3 linked regions of the Symmachiella dynata genome follow. The protein of the gene in region 1 binds, or shares a complex with, the protein of each later gene. Links are inferred from orthologs where the notes say so. Each region holds a gene or a part of one and is shown in the gene's direction. Other genes may lie near its edges.

What was found. The genes of interacting proteins can lie anywhere in the genome.
Region 2: rny (region 1) and Mal52_RS27385 share a complex: the UniProt entries of both Bacillus subtilis proteins name them as parts of the possible RNA degradosome complex. The link is inferred for Symmachiella dynata from one-to-one orthologs.
Region 3: rny (region 1) and Mal52_RS16910 share a complex: the UniProt entries of both Bacillus subtilis proteins name them as parts of the possible RNA degradosome complex. The link is inferred for Symmachiella dynata from one-to-one orthologs.

Annotation. Positions count from the first base shown.
Region 1 is NZ_CP036276.1:5,035,788-5,043,984, forward strand. Bases 264-3,238 are described here. They hold rny (ribonuclease Y), read left to right. Parts: upstream 264-948; coding sequence 949-2,529; downstream 2,530-3,238. Other genes in these bases: Mal52_RS19100 (hypothetical protein), read left to right, coding at 412-696; Mal52_RS19110 (SMP-30/gluconolactonase/LRE family protein), read left to right, coding at 2,604-3,238. In the rest of the region: tRNA lysidine(34) synthetase TilS, read right to left, coding at 1-74; more of Mal52_RS19110, read left to right, coding at 3,239-3,551; Mal52_RS19115 (alpha/beta hydrolase), read left to right, coding at 3,603-4,493; Mal52_RS19120 (hypothetical protein), read left to right, coding at 4,634-6,322; Mal52_RS19125 (PVC-type heme-binding CxxCH protein), read left to right, coding at 6,637-8,197. UniProt on the Bacillus subtilis protein: Endoribonuclease that initiates mRNA decay. Initiates the decay of all SAM-dependent riboswitches, such as yitJ riboswitch. Involved in processing of the gapA operon mRNA, it cleaves between cggR and gapA.
Region 2 is NZ_CP036276.1:7,177,152-7,183,480, reverse strand. Bases 322-3,289 are described here. They hold Mal52_RS27385 (polyribonucleotide nucleotidyltransferase), read left to right. Parts: upstream 322-726; coding sequence 727-2,853; downstream 2,854-3,289. Other genes in these bases: Mal52_RS27380 (sensor histidine kinase), read left to right, coding at 2,953-3,289; rpsO (30S ribosomal protein S15), read left to right, coding at 322-402. Also shown: more of rpsO, read left to right, coding at 133-321; more of Mal52_RS27380, read left to right, coding at 3,290-3,672; Mal52_RS27375 (sigma-54-dependent transcriptional regulator), read left to right, coding at 3,807-5,219; Mal52_RS27370 (PEP-CTERM sorting domain-containing protein), read left to right, coding at 5,426-6,205. UniProt on the Bacillus subtilis protein: Involved in mRNA degradation. Catalyzes the phosphorolysis of single-stranded polyribonucleotides processively in the 3'- to 5'-direction. Necessary for competence development in Bacillus subtilis.
Region 3 is NZ_CP036276.1:4,474,226-4,480,419, reverse strand. Bases 322-3,154 are described here. They hold Mal52_RS16910 (6-phosphofructokinase), read left to right. Parts: upstream 322-1,122; coding sequence 1,123-2,187; downstream 2,188-3,154. Other genes in these bases: Mal52_RS16905 (CCA tRNA nucleotidyltransferase), read left to right, coding at 2,499-3,154; accC (acetyl-CoA carboxylase biotin carboxylase subunit), read left to right, coding at 322-1,001. Outside these bases: more of accC, read left to right, coding at 1-321; more of Mal52_RS16905, read left to right, coding at 3,155-3,821; Mal52_RS16900 (Gfo/Idh/MocA family protein), read left to right, coding at 3,935-5,044; Mal52_RS29875 (hypothetical protein), read right to left, coding at 5,101-5,265; Mal52_RS29870 (hypothetical protein), read left to right, coding at 6,026-6,194. UniProt on the Bacillus subtilis protein: Catalyzes the phosphorylation of D-fructose 6-phosphate to fructose 1,6-bisphosphate by ATP, the first committing step of glycolysis.

The DNA of each region.
Region 1 (8,197 bases):
TCACCGGCGTCCCAAACCGTCTTCACGGCATGACAGAGCGAACCGAGGAAGGAGTGTTGGTGGGGATCTGACATGTTTGAATCGTGTGAAAGTGCGGAGTCCGCCCGGATGATCTTGGAATCACTGACAATACCAACCCAATTGTCGTTTCTCGGTTGAATATCGGTTTTGCTTTGGTAGTATGGACTTACGATTATTCATCGTCCAGAGGTCGGGCGTAAAAAATTGATGCCCAGCGTCTCTGGGGGATGGACAACTTCGTTGTCTTCGATGAATCTTTCACAATTCGACACTTTAGGGTGGCGACGTCGGGGAGAAACGGGGAAACACAACGGCAGCCGTTTTGCGGTTTTATCTCAGTCTGAATGTGTTAAGCGTGGTATCCAGTAACCTACTGCGGACTGTAGGGCGATGCTTCATAAAATTCTACTGGCGTTGATTTCGATCATCCGGCTTTGGGGCCGGATTGGGACGACACCCGCGCGGGCGGCTTACACCGCATTGCGCGAGGACGTGGCGCTGCGGAATTTTTGGATGAATCTCGCTATCGAAAGTCCGTGGTTACGTTCCATCTTGTCCAGCCGCAGGATGCGGGCTTATGTTCCGGTGTTGGCGCGGATTCCGCGCGAATATTCCGGATGGCATCCGCCGCTCCCGGCAAGCAAGAACACGTTTTTGCATCCCAGATTGAGGTAACGACCGGTCTGCGGTTCGCTGCTGCGTTCGACCATTTCTTCATCAAACGGAACTCGATCTTTTCATGGCGAGATTTGGCCACTGAAAGTCGCGCGTCCGTCGCTTCGCTCCCCTGTAATTTGTCATATGACCGTGGCATCGGTGCGTATCGATATCCGGTTGACAATTCAGTTCAACACGGGAAGCCCCTGCCACTCGCTTTGGCGAGCGCCGGGATTTCCGTGATTACAAAAATAATGAAGGAATCGGTCTATGGGGAACGAAATTACTGCGGTGCTGGCGGTATCCGAAACGGTCACCGCCATCTCCGCCGCCCTGGCTTTGATTGTTGGTCTGGGAATCGGACTGGTCATTGAACGAATCAGCCGTGGAGCCGCCTACCAACGCCGCGACGAGATCATCGAACAGGCTCGACAAGAAGCGGAGAACGTCAAGAAGTCACAGGAACTGGAAGCCAAGGAAGAGCTGATTAGCCGCCGCGAAGCTGTCGAGAAAGAACTGAATGCGGCGCGCGAAGAACAACGCGAACAAGAACGCCGACTCGACCGCCGCGAAACCACGCTTGGCGAACTGCAGCAGGACATCAACAAGAAGGAACGGATGATCGAGGGCGTCCAGACGAAACTCGCCGATCGCCAAAAGCAGATGGACGCGCGTGAGGCGGAGTTGGAACAAGTCCTGCGCGAGGAACGGGACCAACTGTTCCAAATCAGCGGACTCTCTCCCGAAGCGGCCCAAGACAAGCTGCTGACGCAACTGCGTGTGGAACTGAAAAACGAAACCGGCGCGGTGATCCTGAAACACAATCAGGAACTCAAGGAAACGTGCGACAAATTGGCCCGCGAAGCGGTCGGCATGGCGGTCCAACGTTGCGCCGCTAGTCACGCCTCCGAGACGACCGTCTCAACGGTCGATATTCCCAACGACGACATGAAAGGCCGCATCATCGGCCGCGAAGGACGCAACATTCGCGCCTTTGAAAAAATCACCGGCGTGGATGTCATTGTCGACGACACCCCCGGCGTGGTGATCGTCTCCGCATTCGATACCGTCCGGCGGGAAATCGCCAGGTTGTCGCTAGCGAAGCTCATTCAAGACGGTCGGATTCATCCTTCACGCATTGAGGAAATCGTTAACGAAACCGAAAAGGAAATGGATGAACACATCCGCACCTTGGGGAACGAGGCGATTCAGGAAGCGGGGATTGTTGACGTCCATGAAAAGCTGATCATGCTGATGGGCCGTTTGAATTTCCGCGTCAGCTACAGCCAAAACGTCCGTCGGCACTCGATCGAAGTCGCCTATCTGACCGGGCTGTTGGCGGAATCCTTGGGACTGGACGGAACTTTGGCTCGCCGCTGCGGATTCTTCCACGACATCGGCAAGGCAGCCGACCACGAAATGGAGGGGGGACACCCCGCCGTGGGAGCCGAGTTGCTCAAACGTTACGGCGAAGGCCCCGAGGTCGTGCATGCGGCATTTGGACATCACGACGATATTCGCGTGGATCATATCTACACGGTGCTCGTCGCTTCGGCCGATGCGATTTCCGCAGCCCGTCCCGGTGCACGCCGCGAAACCTTGGAGAAATATGTACGGCGGTTGGAAGAACTAGAAGCCTTGGCTTGCGGTTTTCCCGGCGTCGATCATGCCTACGCCGTCCAAGCGGGTCGCGAAGTCCGGTGTATCGTCGACGCGAAGCAGGTCAACGACCGCGAAGCCGCCAAGATGTGTCGCGACATTGCCAAAGGTATTGAACAAGCACTCACGTATCCCGGTGAAATCAAAGTCACCGTGCTACGCGAAACGCGGACCATCCAATACGCGAAGTAGTTCGCAGTTGCCGCAAAAGTGATTCCCACAGATAGCCATAACGAACTCGAACCAGTTTCCAGGAGATACGGCTGATGCGTTCCCTCTTCCCTTTGACCATCGTTGGTTTGCTGTGCGGCGGAATTTCTGGAGTCGCGACTGCTGAGGAAAATCACCCCCTGCCGCCGACTGTTGCAAGAGGTGCCGAACTGGTGGAAGAATACGGGGATGATCGATTTTTCGAAGGCCCGACTTGGGACCCGCAGACGCAGCGGTTGTACTTCACCGCTTTTCGCGACAAGGACACGCAGATCCTACGGCTGGATGGTCCCGGCAAGGTGCATGTCTGGCTGGATGATACCAAGGGAGTCAACGGGACCTGCTTAGCACGCGATGGCCGGTTGCTGGGTGCACAGGCGTATGGCAACAAGCTAATGAGCTACCAAATCGCCCGCGAAGCTCCCAGCGACACGAAGATCCTCGTGGATGATCCAACACTCAATCAACCGAACGACGTCGCCGCTTCGCCCAAAAAAGGGGGCGGGATTTATTACACCGACCCTGATTTCAAAAACCGCGCCACCAGCGCGGTCTATCACCTTTCGACGACCGGCAAAGTGACCCAGGTCTTAAACGACATGCAGGTTCCCAACGGCTGTTTGGTCTCCAACGACGGAAAAACGTTGTATGTCGGCGACAGTTACCTGAAGCATTGGCGAGCGTACCCGATTCAAGCGGATGGTTCGCTCGGGCCGGGCATTTTGTTTTTTGATCCCGACACCGAGCGCGACGACTCTCCTGACGGCATGACGATCGACGAGCGGGGAAATTTGTACCTCAGCGGCCGCGGTGGCGTTTGGGTCTGCGACAAGTGGGGCAAATCACTCGGTTTGATCCCGGTCCCCGAATTCTGCTCCAACGTCACCTTTGGTGGTGAAGATGGCAAGACGCTGTATCTGACCTGCGCGACAAAACTGTACAGCCTCAAGATGAACACCCGCGGAACGAAGCCCGCCGGCAAAGGCAAATCCAAAAAACACTAACCCAAACCGACTGCTCGCAGTCCACAGCAGCGCCTGATTTGGAGAACCACCATGCCACGTCAAAACTTGCTGATCTATATGTTGGGAACGGCCGTTTGTCTCGCGATGACGTGTATGACACACACGGTTCATGCCGAGGAACCGGCGGAGATTGAATATCACGAGGATGTGATCTACGGCGTCGGGGGCGACGAACAATTGAAGTTGGATTGGGCGCGCCCCAAGAAATTCGACAAGCCGCTGACAGCGATCATCTATATTCACGGCGGCGGATGGACCTTTGGCAACAAGAACGGCCATCGCGACGAGATTCAAAAGGCGGCCCGTGAAGGTTATTTTTCGGCGACGATCGGTTATCGATTGGCCCCGGCACATCGCTTTCCGGCTCAGATCGAGGACTGCAAATGCGCGATTCGTTTTTTGCGAGCCAATGCCGATCAGCTGGGTCTGGACCGCGAAAAAATCGGTGCGATCGGGTTTTCCGCCGGCGCGCATCTGGTGATGATGCTCGCCACGATGGATGATGAAGACGGGCTAGAAGGCAAAGGAGGCTGGTTTGGTTGGTCCAGTAAAATCCAAGCCGGCGTCAGTTTCTTTGGACCGACGAATCTGCAATCCGAATTCCCAGAGAGTTCGAATAAACTCGTCGTGCAATTCCTCAATGGAACCGCTGCACAGCAACCTGAAGCATATCGTCTTGCCTCGCCGATCACGTATGTCAACGCCGGCGATCCTCCGCTGTTGCTGTATCAAGGGACCAAGGACACTCTCGTCCCCCACGATCAAGCGTTACAAATGGTCGAGGCTTTGACCGCGGTTGAAGTCCCCGGACGCGTGGAATTTTTGATCGGCCAAGGGCACGGTTGGCGTGGCCCCGAAGCAGAGCGCACGTTTCAAGCGGCGATTGACTTCATTGCTGAACAGACCAACAAAACCGAATAACAGATCGTTGCCGTAAGTGCGCTGCTGCGCGACAACACCTTGCGTGGCCAATTCGCCACCTGATAAGAATAGCCAATTGGCGGTCGGCCGTTTTCGTTGGGCCGCGCGGTCACTCGACACGTCAATGGGCGGAGAACAGCATGCCGGATTCATCTCGTACTGACGCGCCGACAGTGACATCAGCGGACCGCCGCTTGGTCGCCGAGCATCCTACATCCATGGCGCTGGAATTGGTCGTCCATGATCCTGATACAATCGCCGAATTGACGAGTCTAGCCGCGGGGGATCCTCGCGAGCAGTTCGCGCTTTCGGCGCTACGGATCGGCGTGTTGGCGTTGCGGCAGGCGCGGGGGCAAATCGACACCGAACAAATCCGCCGCGAAAGCGAACGCATGCTCTCCGGCCTGGACAAACAACTCAGCGAACATGGCCGTGACGTACACACCAAAATGACCGCGATGCTCAAGGAGTATTTCGATCCTGAGGACGGACGGCTGCAGGAACGGGTCAATCGGTTGATCCGCAAGGATGGCGAATTGGAAGAACTGCTCCGCCGGCAAATTGGCGGCGAAGATTCAGAACTTTGCAAAACGCTCGACAGCCATTTCGGACACGGTAGCCCGTTGATGAGTCTGCTCAGCCCCGAGGAATCGCAAGGCTTGTTAGCAGCGTTTCGCGAGACCTTCGAAAAGCAGCTGACCACGCAGCGCGAACGGGTACTGAATGAGTTTTCGCTCGACAATGGCGAAGGGGCTCTGGCGCGGCTGGTGAAGGAGCTCAACGAAAATCATGGCAAACTGAGCGGCGATCTGCAGAAAAAAATCGATGTCGTAGTCGGCGAGTTCTCACTCGATGAGGAAAACTCAGCCCTGAGCCGGTTGGTCCGCAACGTGGACCGCGCGCAGAAAACGATCACCAGTGAGTTTTCGCTCAATGACGAAAACTCGGCCTTGTCACAACTAAAATCGATCTTGGACAGCACCAAGGACACGATCAATAATAACCTGACGTTGGATGATGAAAAATCGTCATTGGCTCGTTTGAAAGGCGAAATCCTCAAGGTGCTGGAAACGCATTCCGAAGCGAATCAGAAATTCCGCGAAGAGGTCAAGCTGTCACTCAACGAAATGGTCACCCGTCGCGATGAAGCAGCACGGTCGACGACGCACGGCCTCGACTTCGAAGATGCGGTCTATACGTTTATACAACAAGAGTCACAACGGACAGGTGACATTGCTTCCCACACCGGCAATACCACGGGGCTGATCAAGAATTGCAAAGTGGGGGACTGCATGATCGAACTCGGCCCGGAAAATGCCGCCGCCGGGGCGAAGATTGTTGTCGAAGCCAAACAGAAAAAAGAATACAACGTCGCCAAAGCGCTGGAAGAGATTGAAACGGCTCGCAAGAATCGCGCAGCTCAGACCGGTCTGTTCGTCTTTTCCAAAAAGTCCGCTCCCGACGGCATGGAACCCTTTGCCCGCTACCGCAACGACGTGCTGGTTGTCTGGGATCCGGAACAACCCGACAACGATCTGTATCTGAAAACAGGCTTAACACTGGCCCGCGCGCTCTGCGTCCGTTCCGGGCAACACAGCGAAGCAAAAGCCGCCGACTTTCAAGCCATTGACGTCGCCGTATTGGAGATCGAAAAGCGGACCGGCAACCTCGGCAAGATCGAATCCTCCGCTCAATCGATCAGTAAACAAAGCGACACGATCCTCAAAACGGTTGAACTCTCACGACGTTCCATCGAACGGCAATTGGAAATCTTGCGGGACAAACTCGGCGACCTCAAACGCCAGGAGGCCGCTGGAGAGAACACGTAGCGCGCGTTTTCGCTTCTTTGAAAGAAAACCTCACGCAAAGACGCGAAGCCGCAAAGAATGAAATAGGCGAACATTTCAGTCCCACCAGAGTGTTTCTTGGCATCATGTCTCTATGTGATTCATTATGCTTTACAACTTACATCGGGATTACAGCCTTCTTCTTCTCTGCGCCTCCGCGTCTCTGCGCGAGTTTTTTTCACTCCAATCCCACCCCCAATTAAAACACCCGCCGCTTGCCCTTTTTTGTTCGACCCACGATAATCGTGGTACCCAAAAAACTTTCTAACTACGGCTCCATAAACGAGAACTGTGATATGTTGAAGATGCGCACCATGTTCCTACTAGCGTTGATCGGACTCTGTGCCGGCAACGGGTTTGCTGAAGAATCCGGCCCTTTGAAACTGAACAAGGGGGACCACGTTGTCCTCATCGGGAATACGCTGGCTGAGCGGATGCAGCATTTCGGGCACTTTGAGTCACTGCTGCATAGCCGGTTTCCGCAGCACGAATTGGTGGTTCGCAATTTAGGTTGGTCGGCCGATGAACTCACGTTGCGGCCCCGCTCTAAAGATTTTCAGGATCATGGCCACAACCTCGAAGACCACAAACCGAATGTGGTGATTGCTTGCTTCGGTTTCAATGAATCTTTCGTTGGCCCCGAGGGGTTGCCGAAGTTTGTTGCCGACCTGGAAGAATTCATCAAGACCACCACGACCACCAAGTACAACGGCGAAGCGCCACCGCAATTGGTCCTGTTCTCCCCCATCGCCCAAGAAGACACCGGCCGGCCGGGCGTGACCGATGGCAAAGCCAACAACGAAAACATCAAAGCCTATACCGAGGCAATGGCGGAAGTTGCTCAGCGAAACAACGTGATCTTTGTCGATCTGTTTACGCCGTCGCAAAAACTGATGCACGATGCCGACCAGAAGCTGACGATCAACGGCGTACACCTAAACGATTACGGTTACAGCCAATTGGCACCGGTGATGGAAACAGCGTTGTTCGGGCCGCGACCTGCTTCCGCCGGGCAAGCCGACTTGAACAAAGTGCGGGCGGAGGTCAACGAGAAAAACCGTCAATTTTGGTACGACCACCGCGCGGTCAATGGGTTCTATATTTACGGCGGCCGCAAAGAGCCGTTCGGCGTGGTGAACTTTCCGGATGAATTCAAAAAGCTCCGCAAAATGATCGCTCTCCGTGATCGGCGGGTGTGGGATGTGGCGCAAGGGAAATCGGTTCCGGATAAAATCGATGACTCCGTTGCCGGCGAAATCAAAAAAGTGCCCACGAACTTCGAACGCGAAATCGTGATCACCAAGCCGGAAGAAACGCTCAAGACCTTTACGTTGCCCGACGGGTATGAAGCGAATCTCTTCGCGTCCGACGACCAGTTTCCCGAGTTGCAAAACCCCGTGCAATTCACCTTCGACGCTCGCGGGCGGTTGTGGGTTTGCACGATGAATTCCTATCCGATGTATCTACCCGGCACGCCGGTGGACGATAAGATTCTGATTCTCGAAGACACCGATGGCGACGGTCGCGCCGATAAGAGCACCGTCTTTGCCGATGGCCTGCACGTCCCCACCGGCATCGAATTGGGAGACGGCGGCGTCTATGTGGCGCAGCAACCCAACTTAATGTTTCTCAAAGACACCGATGGCGACGATGTTGCTGACGAGCGTTCGATCGTGCTGCACGGCTTCGATACGGCCGATTCACACCACTCGATCAGCGCCTTCACCTGGGGACCGGGCGGGGGATTGTATTTCCAGGAAGGAACTTTCCACCACACGCAGGTCGAAACCCCCTACGGGCCGGTTCGCTGCAAAAATGCGGGCGTGTATCGCTATGAACCCAAGACCGAAAAGCTCG
Region 2 (6,329 bases), 2.1 Mb from region 1 along the record:
AAAGCAATTCTTCGACCCCGATTTTTACCGGGGCCGGAACTTCACTTCCAAATGCTGGAAACGGGCTGCCTGACCCCGCGACTTGGGCACCCGGACTCACTATGCCGTTGCGGGAAAACTAGGAAATGATGGATGTCGATTACCAAGGATCGTAAGTCGGAATTGATTAAAGAATACGCTCGTTCAGACGGGGATACCGGTTCGCCGGAAGTACAAATCGCCGTATTGACCGAACGGATCAATGAGTTGACCTCACACTTGCAGACGCATCCCAAGGATCACGCTAGTCGGCGCGGTTTGTTGATGCTGGTCAGCCGTCGACGGGGACTGTTGGATTACCTGAAAGGGAAGAATCAACAGAAATACGTCGACATCATCGGGAAATTGTCGATTCGTAAGTAAAGATTCCGTCCGGAACGCCGCGCGGTTTCCGGCTGCGCGGAATCAAGCTCCGGCGGCGATGCTGTTCGAGACAGACGAGTTCCAGTTATCAAAACTGAAATGCACTCGTCTCCGCCGTTTGGTTGCACATGCGTTTCGGCGCCAGTTGGCCATGCGCGATATATACCCACCCCAAAGTATTGCGAGCAACGCGGTATCAATTGGGTTGGTCAGGAAAAATGTGTTGGCTTTTGTGTTGGATTACCGGTGTGACCCGTCGAAAGTGGTTGCATCAGCGGAAATTTGTGTCGTTAGGTACCGGCTGGGCCGGGTGAGGTGAATGCAGTGAAAGTTGTTGTCGAACGAGAATTTGCAGGCAGAAAACTCAGTATCACAACTGGCGAAATTGCCAAGCAAGCCGACGGTTGTGTGTTGGTGCAATATGGAGAGACGGTCGTACTTGTGGCCGCTCAATCCGGTCCCCCGCGACCGGGAATCGACTTTTTTCCGTTGACTTGCGATTACCGTGAGCGCATGGCGGCAGCCGGTAAATTCCCCGGCGGGTTCCTCAAACGCGAAGGACGGCCCACAACACGGGAAATCCTCACCAGCCGCTTGATCGACCGTCCGATTCGCCCCTTGTTCCCCAAAGGGTACCACGAAGAAGTACAAGTCATGGCCAACGTCTTGGCGTTCGACCATGAAAACGACCCGGACATCCTGGCCATGCTAGGGGCCAGCGCCGCGTTGTGCATCGCTCCGGTGCCCTTCCAAGGACCCATCGCAGCTGTCCGCGTTGCTCACGTCGATGGCGAATTCGCCGTTTTGCCGACGCAGGAACAACTGGATGTTAGCGACTTGGACTTGATCGTTTCCGGTTCGAAAGACTCGGTGTTGATGATCGAGGGGTTTGCTGCCCAGATGGACGAAGAGCGCATGTCCGAAGCGATTATGTTTGCTCACAAGCACATCAAAACGCTGTGCGAAATTCAAGAAGAGCTCATCGAAAAGGTTGGAAATTCGCCAGTCGAATACGAGGCTCCGCCCGCCAATCCCTTCGATGCGATTGTCACCGAAAAAGCGCTGGATAAAATCCGGGCCGCTAAGGAAGTCTCGGGCAAACACGCCCAAGCCGACGCCACGAAGGCTGTGCGCGACGAACTGATGGAAGAGTTCTTCCCCGAAGGTGTCGAAGAGACTGCCGACGGCGCAACGATCGGCGATTTGAAAAAAGCATTCCACGACGTCGAAGCCCGAGCGATTCGGGAAATGACGCTCGGCGGCAAACGGCTCGATGGTCGTGGTCCGACCGACTTGCGTGCGGTCTCTTGCGAAGTGCAGATCCTGCCCCGTGTCCACGGTTCGGCTCTGTTTACTCGTGGCGAAACCCAATCGGTCTCGACCGTCACGTTGGGAACGACGCGTGATGAACAACGGGTCGACGGATTGTTTGACGACTACGGCAAACGGTTCATGCTCGATTACAATTTCCCGTCCTATTCGGTCGGTGAATGTCGCCCGATTCGTGGTCCCGGACGCCGGGAAATCGGTCATGGTGCCTTGGCCGAACGTTCCGTTAAGCCGGTGTTGCCCAGTTCCGAAAATTTCCCCTACACCATGCGGGTGATTTCCGACATTACTGAGTCCAACGGGAGTAGCTCGATGGCGACGGTTTGTGCCGCCACATTGAGCCTGATGGATGCCGGTGTGCCAATCAGCCAACCGGTGGCCGGAATTTCCATTGGTTTGGTCAAAGAGGGCGACGAATATGTCATTCTGACCGACATCATTGGGAACGAAGACCACTTCGGCGATATGGACTTCAAAATTGCCGGAACCCAAAAAGGGATCACCGGCATCCAATTGGACCTCAAGATCGACGGAATCAGCGAAAAAATCATTCGTGAAACTTTGGCTCAAGCCAAAGAGGCGCGATTGGATTTGCTGCGATCGATCCTCAGTGCGATTCGCCGGCCGCGTGAAGCGATTTCAAGCTTCGCGCCGCAATTGCTGCAAACTTCGATCGACCCGTCCAAGATCGGCTTGTTGATCGGGCCGGGCGGCAAGACGATTCGCGCCATTCAAGAAGAAACCGGCACGACCTTGGATGTGGGTGAAGACGGCACGGTGACTATCGCCGGTGCCGGTGGATCCCAAGTCGAAGACGCCTTGGCGCGTATCGAAGCTTTGACCGAAGAGATCAAGGTCGGCAAGATCTATAGCGGAACCGTCAGCTCCGTGAAGGACTTCGGCGCGTTTGTCGAAATCGCTCCCGGGAAAGATGGCCTTTGCCACATCAGCGAGCTTTCCGATGGTTATGTGAAATCGGTTGGCGAGGTGTGCAAAGAAGGGGACAAGATGCACGTGAAGGTCATCGCCGTTGACGACCAAAACCGCGTCAAACTCTCTCGCAAAGCCGCCATGGTCGAAATGGGTGAATCCGACGAAAAGGCCGAGTCGGACGAGTCCTAACTTTGCGTCGTGATAGATGATTAAGAATTTCACGAGGCTGCGACTCGCATCGCAGCCTCGTTTCCTTTTGCGCGTTCCAGCGGAAAGTGGGTGATCCGGATGGCCGCTGAATCCATGAACGCAGCCGAACAGCAGCGGTTGCTTGATCAATACGAGGAGATCGCTGCGCTGGCCGGTGGTTTGGCGCACGAAATCAAAAATCCGCTCTCGACCATCTTGCTGAGCCTCGAGTTGTTGCAAGAAGATATCGTGGAAAGCGAAGTCGCCAACGGCCACCGTATGTTGCGGAAGGTGGAGACCGTACAGCGCGAGTGTCAGCACCTGCAGTCCATCCTAGAAGAATTCCTCAATTTTGCCCGCATGGGTGAAATCGACTTGGCCCCGGCTGATTTGAATGAAGTGATCAGCGAATTCGTCGAATTCTACAAAGCCGAAGCTGCAGAGCAAAATGTAGAAATCAGCCCGCACTTTCAAAGCAATATTCCCCACGTGCGTCTCGATCGCGCGCTGTTTCGTCAAGTTCTGATGAATTTTGCCTTAAACGCGCAACAAGCCATGCCCGAAGGCGGACTGCTGGAATTGCAAACCTATACACGCGATGGCGAAGTTCTGCTGGATTTGATTGACAACGGCGTTGGCATGAGTCCCGCCACGGTGGAAAAAATGTTTCAAGTGTTTTACTCCACCAAATCCGGCGGCAGCGGACTCGGACTCCCCACCGCCCGCAAGATTGTTCAAGCACATGGCGGCCGCATTGCCGTCGATAGCGAACCGGGGCGCGGAACACGTTTTACAATCGCTTTGCCCGCCGCGGATTGATCATTTTCATCGGAATGTCTACTCTTAGCTGTCACGATGAAAAACTTCAGGCGCGCATCCGCTGTCAGAAGTCGAACTAGAGACGCACAGCGCCATACCCCCCCCCAAAAAAAAAAATAAGAAGCTGATTGTCCATGGCGGACTCCCAAGACAATTCCATCGACCTCTCGGCGATTCAGATCCACGTGCTGATTATCGACGATGATGAGCCGCACGCGCAGGCAGTCGCTGAAAGCTTGGAACGGGTCGACTACGATTGCACCGTCGCCGCCTCGGGCGTACGGGGGGCCGCTCTGATTGAGAGTGATACATTCGATGTCGTCGTCACCGATCTCAAAATGGACGACATGGACGGGTTGGCGATTCTCGCCAAAGCCAAAGAGGAACTCCCCGACGCTGAGGTGATCCTGCTCACCGGACATGGTTCGATCAACTCCGCTGTCACGGCCATGCAACACGGGGCCTATACGTACCTCACCAAACCGCTCGACATTTCTGAACTGCGAGCGGCGGTCGAAAAGGCTTCGTCACGCCTCAAGCTGGCCCGCTACAATACGCAACTCAAACGACAACTCGACGAAAAATTCGGCTTCGAAGGGGTGGTCGGCAACACGCCGCAAATGCTGAAGATCATCACGCAACTGCAGCAACTCGCCCCAACCGATAGTTCGGTATTGATCTTGGGGGAAAATGGGACCGGCAAGGAACTGGTGGCCAAGGCGATTCACCAAAACAGTCGCCGCAAAAATAAGCCATTCGTACCGCTGAATATCTCGGCCCTGTCCGAAGGTATTCTGGAAAGCGAATTGTTCGGCCATGAAAAAGGCTCGTTCACCGGAGCGGAGCGGCGGCGGATTGGACAATTTGAATACGCCAACGGTGGCACGCTGTTCCTCGACGAAGTCGGCGAAATGCCCATGTCGACGCAAATCAAGTTGCTCCGCGTACTAGAGGACGGTCAGATCAATCGTGTCGGCGCCAACGAGCCGATCAAGGTGAACGTCCGTTTGGTGGCTGCCACCAATGCCGATTTGGCGCAGATGGTGGAAGACAAAAAGTTTCGCAAGGACCTGTACTACCGCCTGGATGTGGTCAAAATCAATCTCCCGCCGCTGCGGGAGCGCCGGGGAGACATCCCGCTGTTGATCGAGCATTTCATCAAAGAAATGACGGCACGACATGGACGTGAGGTCGAACATGTGTCGAAATCGGCGCGGCAAGCACTGATGGCCTATGACTGGCCAGGCAATATCCGCCAATTGCGAAATGTCATCGAACGGATGGTGGTCGTCGATATGGACGGATTGTTAGACGTCGACGATCTGCCCGAAGAGATTGCCCCCCCGCCGCGCGCGGGTGATGAGCCAATTCTGGGATTCGATGGCCACGATGCTCTGATCGGCAAGTCGCTCTCCGACATCGAGCGGTTTTACATCGAAAAGACTCTCCAGTTGACCGAGGGCAAACGCGAGGAAGCGGCCCGCATTCTGGGGATTGGCGAGCGGACGCTCTACCGCAAAATCAAGGAATTCGGGCTGAATCAATAGCCCGCTGCGCCTGAAGAATCTCGCTCGACCGCTCTTTGGTGAATGTTAAGAACGGTTGAATGTAGGGATTGTACTGAATTGGGCGATTCTGCTTGTAATTCCCTCTGCGAGGCTTCAGAATGGGCCTAACCAATTTGCTGCAATCAAATTGAATTGCGCTCCAGCTACCGCCGGAATTCGGCCCAGCTTCAATACTGCTAATTTCCATGCGGGCCACCCTGGATTTTGATTTCGTTCTGCCCCACTTAAACCATGGAATGTTGAGGAGAGATGCCCCGATGAAGAGACTTACTACAGGATTTGCGGTTATTGCCGTTGCAGCCTTGCTGACAACGACGGCACAAGCTGGGAATGTCACGCCCGATGTAATTTTTGGCAGTGGCAATCCCAATGGCGGCTGGACGATCAGCCAGTCCAATGGAGTGGAAGTTGGTTTGCGTGGCAAGCAGCGGTTTGGACCTGTGCTTCCGAACAGCGGAGGCGTTTATCAGGCCACACCTGGAATTTCTTCCGGAACCGCAGCAACGTGGAATTACGAATTCTCGGCAAATGTCGATTGGGACGGTACAAGCGGTTTGACCCTGGCTGACGTGCAGGTGATGCTGGAGATCGACGTCGATCCCTCTGCTGGCGTAAGTTTCTTGGGGCCTTTTGATGTCTTCTCTGCGTGGACAGATAATGCGGTCGGAACCAACGCCACTGGAAACGGCGGCGGCGTCATCGACAACGCTAATCTGAACCTCTACAACGTCGTGCAGAACTCGCAAAACCTCGGTTGGGCGCCAATCGCGTTCGATCCATATGCCGACGGAATTTACGATTTCCGTCTGACGGTTCTGGACGCTAACGGAGGCACGCTAGCTCAGACGACGGCGCAAGTGGTCGTCACTCCCGAACCCTCCAGCGTGGTGCTGCTCGGCATCGGCATGGTCGGATTGGTTGGCTTCGGCATGCGTCGCCGCAAGCAAAATCAAGCCGCTGCCTAAAAATGCTCTCCGCTGCTTGTCAGCTGGTTTGAGTCATTTGAGGAATAGCTAGGAATACGACCCGGGCGGGTGTGATAGTCTGATCACGCCCGCCCTGTCGTTGCTCCGATTGTGGCTGGATTTG
Region 3 (6,194 bases), 560 kb from region 1 along the record:
TGGGGGATAAAGTAACGGCCCGCGGAATTGCGGAGCAAGCCAAGGTCAGCGTGGTCCCCGGCAGCGACGGGCTGGTGACGAGTGAATCGGAGGCCTTAGAGGTCGCGAATCGCATTGGTTATCCGGTGCTGATCAAAGCCACCGCCGGTGGGGGCGGCAAAGGGATGCGGGTGGCGATGAACGACATCACGCTGAAGTCGGGCCTGAAGGCAGCTTCAGCAGAGGCCGAGAGCGCCTTTAGTGATGGCGGCGTGTACCTCGAAAAATACATTGAGCATCCGCGACACGTCGAAGTCCAGATCTTGGCTGACACTCACGGCAATGTGGTGCACCTATGGGAACGGGATTGCAGTTTGCAGCGACGGCACCAAAAAGTCGTCGAAGAAAGCCCCGCTTCGAGTTTGCCCACCGCAGTGCGACAAGACATCTGTAAGGCGGCTGTGCGGTTGGTCAAAGCGGCGGGGTACCAGAATGCGGGCACCGTTGAATTTATTGTCGACAAGGACAATCAGTTTTACTTCATCGAAGTGAACGCGCGGATTCAGGTGGAGCATCCGGTGACCGAGATGGTGACCGGCATCGACTTGATCCAACAGCAGATTCGCATTGCTTCGGGAGAAGCGTTGCCCTGGAAGCAAAAAGGGATTCCGTGCGAAGGAGCCGCGATTGAGGTCCGCGTGAATGCGGAGGATCCCGACCACGGTTTTCGCGGCTCGCCAGGGAAAATTACAAAATTGCGCGTTCCCGGCGGGATTGGCGTGCGTTGGGACTCGCATGTTCATGAAGGCTACACAGTTGGACCGTATTATGATTCCTTGATCGGAAAACTGATCGTGCACCGTCCCACACGCGACGAGGCGATTGCCACGATGAAGCGGGCGTTGGCGGAATTTGAAGTGGAAGGAATCGCCACCACAATTCCCCTGGCACGTAAGATTTTTGATCACAACGCCTTCGCCGAGAGTAAAGTCGACACCACATTTATTGAACGAACATGGTAACGTGCGGGGCCTGTCATGATCAGCACCACTGCACAAGTCAATAGGCCACATAGAGTGGCGGAATGGATCAGTCCAAAGCGACGGACCGTTAGTTTTTGTCAAACAAGAGAGACGTGAGAAAATGAAAGTTGCATTATTGACCGGTGGCGGCGATTGTCCCGGTCTGAACCCAGTGATTCGCGCAGTGGTTCGCACGATTCACAATGCCGGCGGAAAATCGATCGGCATGCTTGAAGGCTGGCGCGGCGCGATTGAGGGGAATTTTACTGATCTCCGCGTTCAAGACACCGACGAAATCATCGCTCGTGGCGGTACGATTTTAGGATCTTCACGGACGAATCCTTATAAAGATCCGGATGACCCCGAACTGGCGGATCGTTTGATCAAGACGTTTGATGAACTCGATGTCGATGCACTCATCGCCATTGGGGGAGACGACACGTTGGGTGTGGCCAGCCGGCTGTATTCGGAACGCAAGTTTCCCGTGGTCGGTGTTCCCAAGACAATCGACAACGACTTGAGCTGCACCGACTTTACGTTTGGCTTTGATACGTCGATCAATATTGTGATGGAATCGGTGGATCGTTTGCGGACGACTGCCGAATCGCATCGTCGCGTGATGGTCATCGAAACCATGGGACGCCACGCCGGATGGATCGCCTGCTTCGCCGGAATTGCGACCGCTGCCGACTTTATTCTCGTGCCGGAAGTCGAAGTCGACATCGACGAGATGTGCAATATTCTCAAGGCGCGGCGAGCAGAGGGCAAGTCGTACGGCCTGATCATCGCCAGCGAAGGAGCCAAGCTGCCGCAAAGCGGAATGGTCACACAGGACGCCGAGGTGGATGACTTTGGTCATGTAAAACTTGGCGGGATTGGTGATAACTTGGCTGAAGTTATTGAAGAACGGACCGGAATCGAAACGCGGGCCGTCACGTTAGGGCACTTGCAACGCGGTGGTCCCCCCAGCGCCTACGACCGCGTGTTGGGAACCCGCTTGGGAATCAACGCCGCTCGGTTGGTGCTCAACCGTCAATACGGCCGCATGGTCGCCTTGCGGGGCATGGGCATTGTCGATGCCCCGTTGTCTGAAGCGGTGGGTACGCTTCGCACCTTGGACCTGGAGTTCATGCGCGAAGCGGGAGAATTCTTCAAATACGACGCCGACCCTAACCACACTCCGTAGTGGTTGCGTAGCATCGAATCGGTCACCCAACTCGGGCGACCGGCAGATTAGGAAATTGCATTCGGCGAGTGGGAACAATCACGTTTCCGCTCGCCGTTTTTTTGTCTTGAAGTCGTTTCAAACCCCTTTAACGCCTCTCGCTGATACATAGGATGTAAGTTCCCGGAACAAACGCAACCGGGTTTTGAAACAGGTTCTTGGCGATGGCAACCTTGAACCGAGTGGCTGCGGCGCGTGTCTCACCGACTGTGGCTTTGCCCGGCCGCGGCTTCGGTCTAAAATGCGAATCAGCCACCCAGAGAGTTGAGACTATGAACAACAGCAATACCCGCCGCGAGTTTGCCCTCTACGTTGCGCGGGAATTGCATGAAGCGGGTTACCAAGCTTTGTGGGCGGGTGGTTGTGTGCGGGATGCGTTATTAAAGCGCGCGCCCACGGATTATGACGTTGCTACTGACGCGCGTCCGGAGGAGGTCCGCAAAGTTTTTGGAAGGCATCGCACGGTCCCCGTGGGCGCTAGTTTCGGTGTGATGCTGGTGACGGCGCCGCGTAGCGAAGACAACGTCGAGGTCGCCACGTTTCGCAAAGAAGGCCCGTATCTCGATGGCCGTCGTCCCGATTCCGTTCAATACTGCACGCCCGAAGAGGACGCCCGCCGACGCGATTTCACCATCAATGGCATGTTCTACGATCCGATCAACGACGAGGTCCTGGATTTTGTTGGTGGGCAGGAGGATCTGAAGTTGGGCATCGTGCGAGCGATTGGCGACGCGCATCATCGCATCACCGAAGACAAATTACGGATGCTCCGCGCGGTGCGGATTGCAGCCACATTGGAATTCACAATCGATCCGTCGACTGCGGCGGCGATTGCGGAAATGGCTACGGAAATCGCAGTCGTCAGCGTCGAACGCATCGCGCACGAATTAGCGCGCATGCTGGTTTGCCCTCGGCGGGTACGGGCGTTGGAGTCGCTGCGCGAATTGGGGCTACTGCGGATGATTTTGCCGGAGATCATCCCGAATCTGAACGAAGTCGATTCCGTCGAGCATTGGGGTAAGACACTGCGGATGCTGGATGAGTTTGAAGTGATGTCGTTTGAGTTGGCCTTTGCTGTCTTGCTGCGGGAGGTCCCCATCCAGCAGTGTAAGGAAGACGATGATTCCGCGGCCCGTGACGCAGCGCGCGCGAAGGTGGTCGAGCAGATTTGCCGCCGTTTGAAACTATCGAACCAGCAAACCGAACGGACCTGTTGGTTGGTCGAGCATAGGCACGCACTTCGCGATGCGCCGCAACTTCCACTGCACGTGCTTAAACGGTTGTTGGTTCAACCGGGCGCGAAAGAAATGCTCATGCTGAACCGGATTGCCGCCGTCGCGACCGAGGCGGATTTGACTGCTGTCGAATTCACAGAACGGTTTTATTCTGAAACGCCCGCTGAGGAACTCAATCCTCACGAATTGATTAACGGCGGCGATTTGATTGCGGCCGGATTGTCGCCGGGGCCGGGATTCAAAGAGATTCTCGATTCAATCCGTGATCGCCAATTGGACGGCGAAATGACTACCCGTGAAGCGGCGCTTACCTTTGTGGATCAAATCGTGAGTGGCAAGACCATCGAAGAGAATTCGTAACGAGCCGCTACCCGGCCAATCCTTGCGAAAGCGGACGAACGTCCTTAAAGTCTAAAGCCAAACGCCCGCTTTGAGCATTCCTAAAGACTACAGCTGAAGGCCTATTTCCTCCCATGCCCGCTCCCATTCGTTTCGGCATCATCGGTGCCGGCGCTGTTTCCGACTACCACCATGTTCCCGGCATCAAGATCGATCCCCGCGCTGAACTGGTGGCGATTTGCGACCCCAATGCCGACTTGATGCAGCAGCGTCAAACCGATTGGGGACCAACGCGGTGTACGACCGATTACAAAGAGTTGGCGGCTGATCCCGATGTCGATGCGGTGATCATTGCCACCCCCAATTTTACGCACAAGGAGATCGCACTGGCTTGTATTGCCGGGGGCAAACATGTGATGTGCGAAAAACCGTTGGGGCTGAATTTCGCCGAATCGTTGGAAATGTATCAGGCCGCTCGCGACCAAGGGGTGCGGCACATGACCGCTTTTACGTATCGCTTTGCGCCATCGATGCGGTATTTGAAGCATCTGGTTGCGACGGGCGCGCTGGGCGTGCCGCGGCATTTTCGCAGCCAACGTTTTTTGGATTTGCCGGAAACGAGTTGGGGCTGGCGACAGTCAAAAAAATTGGCCGGAGCAGGGGATCTGTTTGACATGACGATCCACCGCATTGATTTCGCACAAGATTTGATGGGGCCGATGACAGCGGTCTGCGGTGCGATTGCGCAATATGCGACGCGGGAAAAGACGGCTGATGGACAGGCCTGTCCGCCCTCGGATGTCGACGATTGGTCGGCATTGATCGGTCAATTCTCTGGAGGCGCAGTCGGTGTGTTCGAAGGCAGCACGGTGATGAAGGGCTATCACTTCGGTGGCTTCGGGCGGGAATGGGCCGAGGTGAATGGCAGTGAAGGCTCAGCCGTGTATCAACTCACCGAGCCGAATACAATTTTGCTAGGCAAGGGGGGCGAGTCGCTCGAAAAGGTCGACGTCCCTGCGGAGTTTCTCAAGCCGACCGGCAGCCCGCGTGATCCTAGCGAGGGTGTCCCCGCCACCGTCTTTCGATACGATCTGGTCTACGAACTTGTCTCGGCGATCATCGAACAGCGCGATGCCGTCCCGGGATTCGACGATGGTGCCAGTGCGCAGCGGATCGCAGATGCGGTGTTGGAATCGTACGACAGCCGGAGTTGGGTGACGTTGCCAAGCGGATTGGAGACGTAAGCAGACCGTCAGTCTGGCGGGGGCTGTGGATTGCCCCCCCCATTGAGAAACGCGTTTTACTTTTTCGGTTTTGAGCGTTTTTTCTTCTTCTTGGCGGCGACTTTGGGGGACTTCTTTTTGGGGGTGGTCTTTTTCTTGGCCTTCTTCTTTGCGCCAAAAATCTGGTCGTAATTGTTGGCAAATGCGTCCGTCGATCCGGTGTGTACTGTGTAGCCCGTCATGCTGGTTTCCTCAATGTCCGTGTCGAATTCTTCGCGTATGGCCCGGTTAGGCCGGGCAATTTGGTCATGATACCGGCAGGGAATCTGGCATCAAGTGTCTCGCCGTTTACAGCCTGGAGTTCATTGCACGGGACCGGTTCGGTTATTACGGTTTTGACGACTGTTTCATCTCGTTCAAGGTGTACCGCGCCGTTGGCAATCGATTATTTGCTAAATCTTAAAAAACGGTGTGAATTGTTCGGGGTTTCTACGTTATGACCTATGAACCGGGATAGGACGAGCAAAGCGAACACTCTGTCTACGTTGAGTTGTTTATAGGCGGCAGGAAAATCATAGGTTCGCCAAGTTGTCGTCGATATCGTGAGAAGCCATCTTTTTTCCGTTGTTTCGTTAGCGTTTAGCGAAGTCGTCGGGTGCTTGTGCGGCAATTGCGACTGCATTGGGCAATGCTCGCAATTGCCTTATACCTGGCTGTGATGTGCTGACGCAGCGATTGCAGTCTGAAAAACGTGTATGACAGCCCGCGAATCCCGTTTTTTTGGCTTTGACGAGGGATGAATCTGGGAAAATTGCCCAAGTTCATTGAACTTATTGTTGATCGAGCCGGCGACGGCGCGATACAATTTTGTGTAAGTCTAGGGAAAATAGAGGGGATGGTTGAGTTCCTGCGGTTTCTTTAGCAAAAGTTCTGTGCAGATTTCCGTGCCTTAGTTTCCGGCGAATAACCAAATAGCCGTCGTTCCGTGAAAGGAAATGTTCCATGTTGCCGCGATTCCTTAGCAAGCCGTTTCGGGGACGAACCGCGTTATTGATGACTTGTTTATCAATCGCCGGTGTTGTCACGCTCACAGGGGCGTCGAAATCCCGAGCCATTACCAAATTGACCCTCGATCCGACTGCGGATGTCGTGCCGCTGTTTGATGGGATCG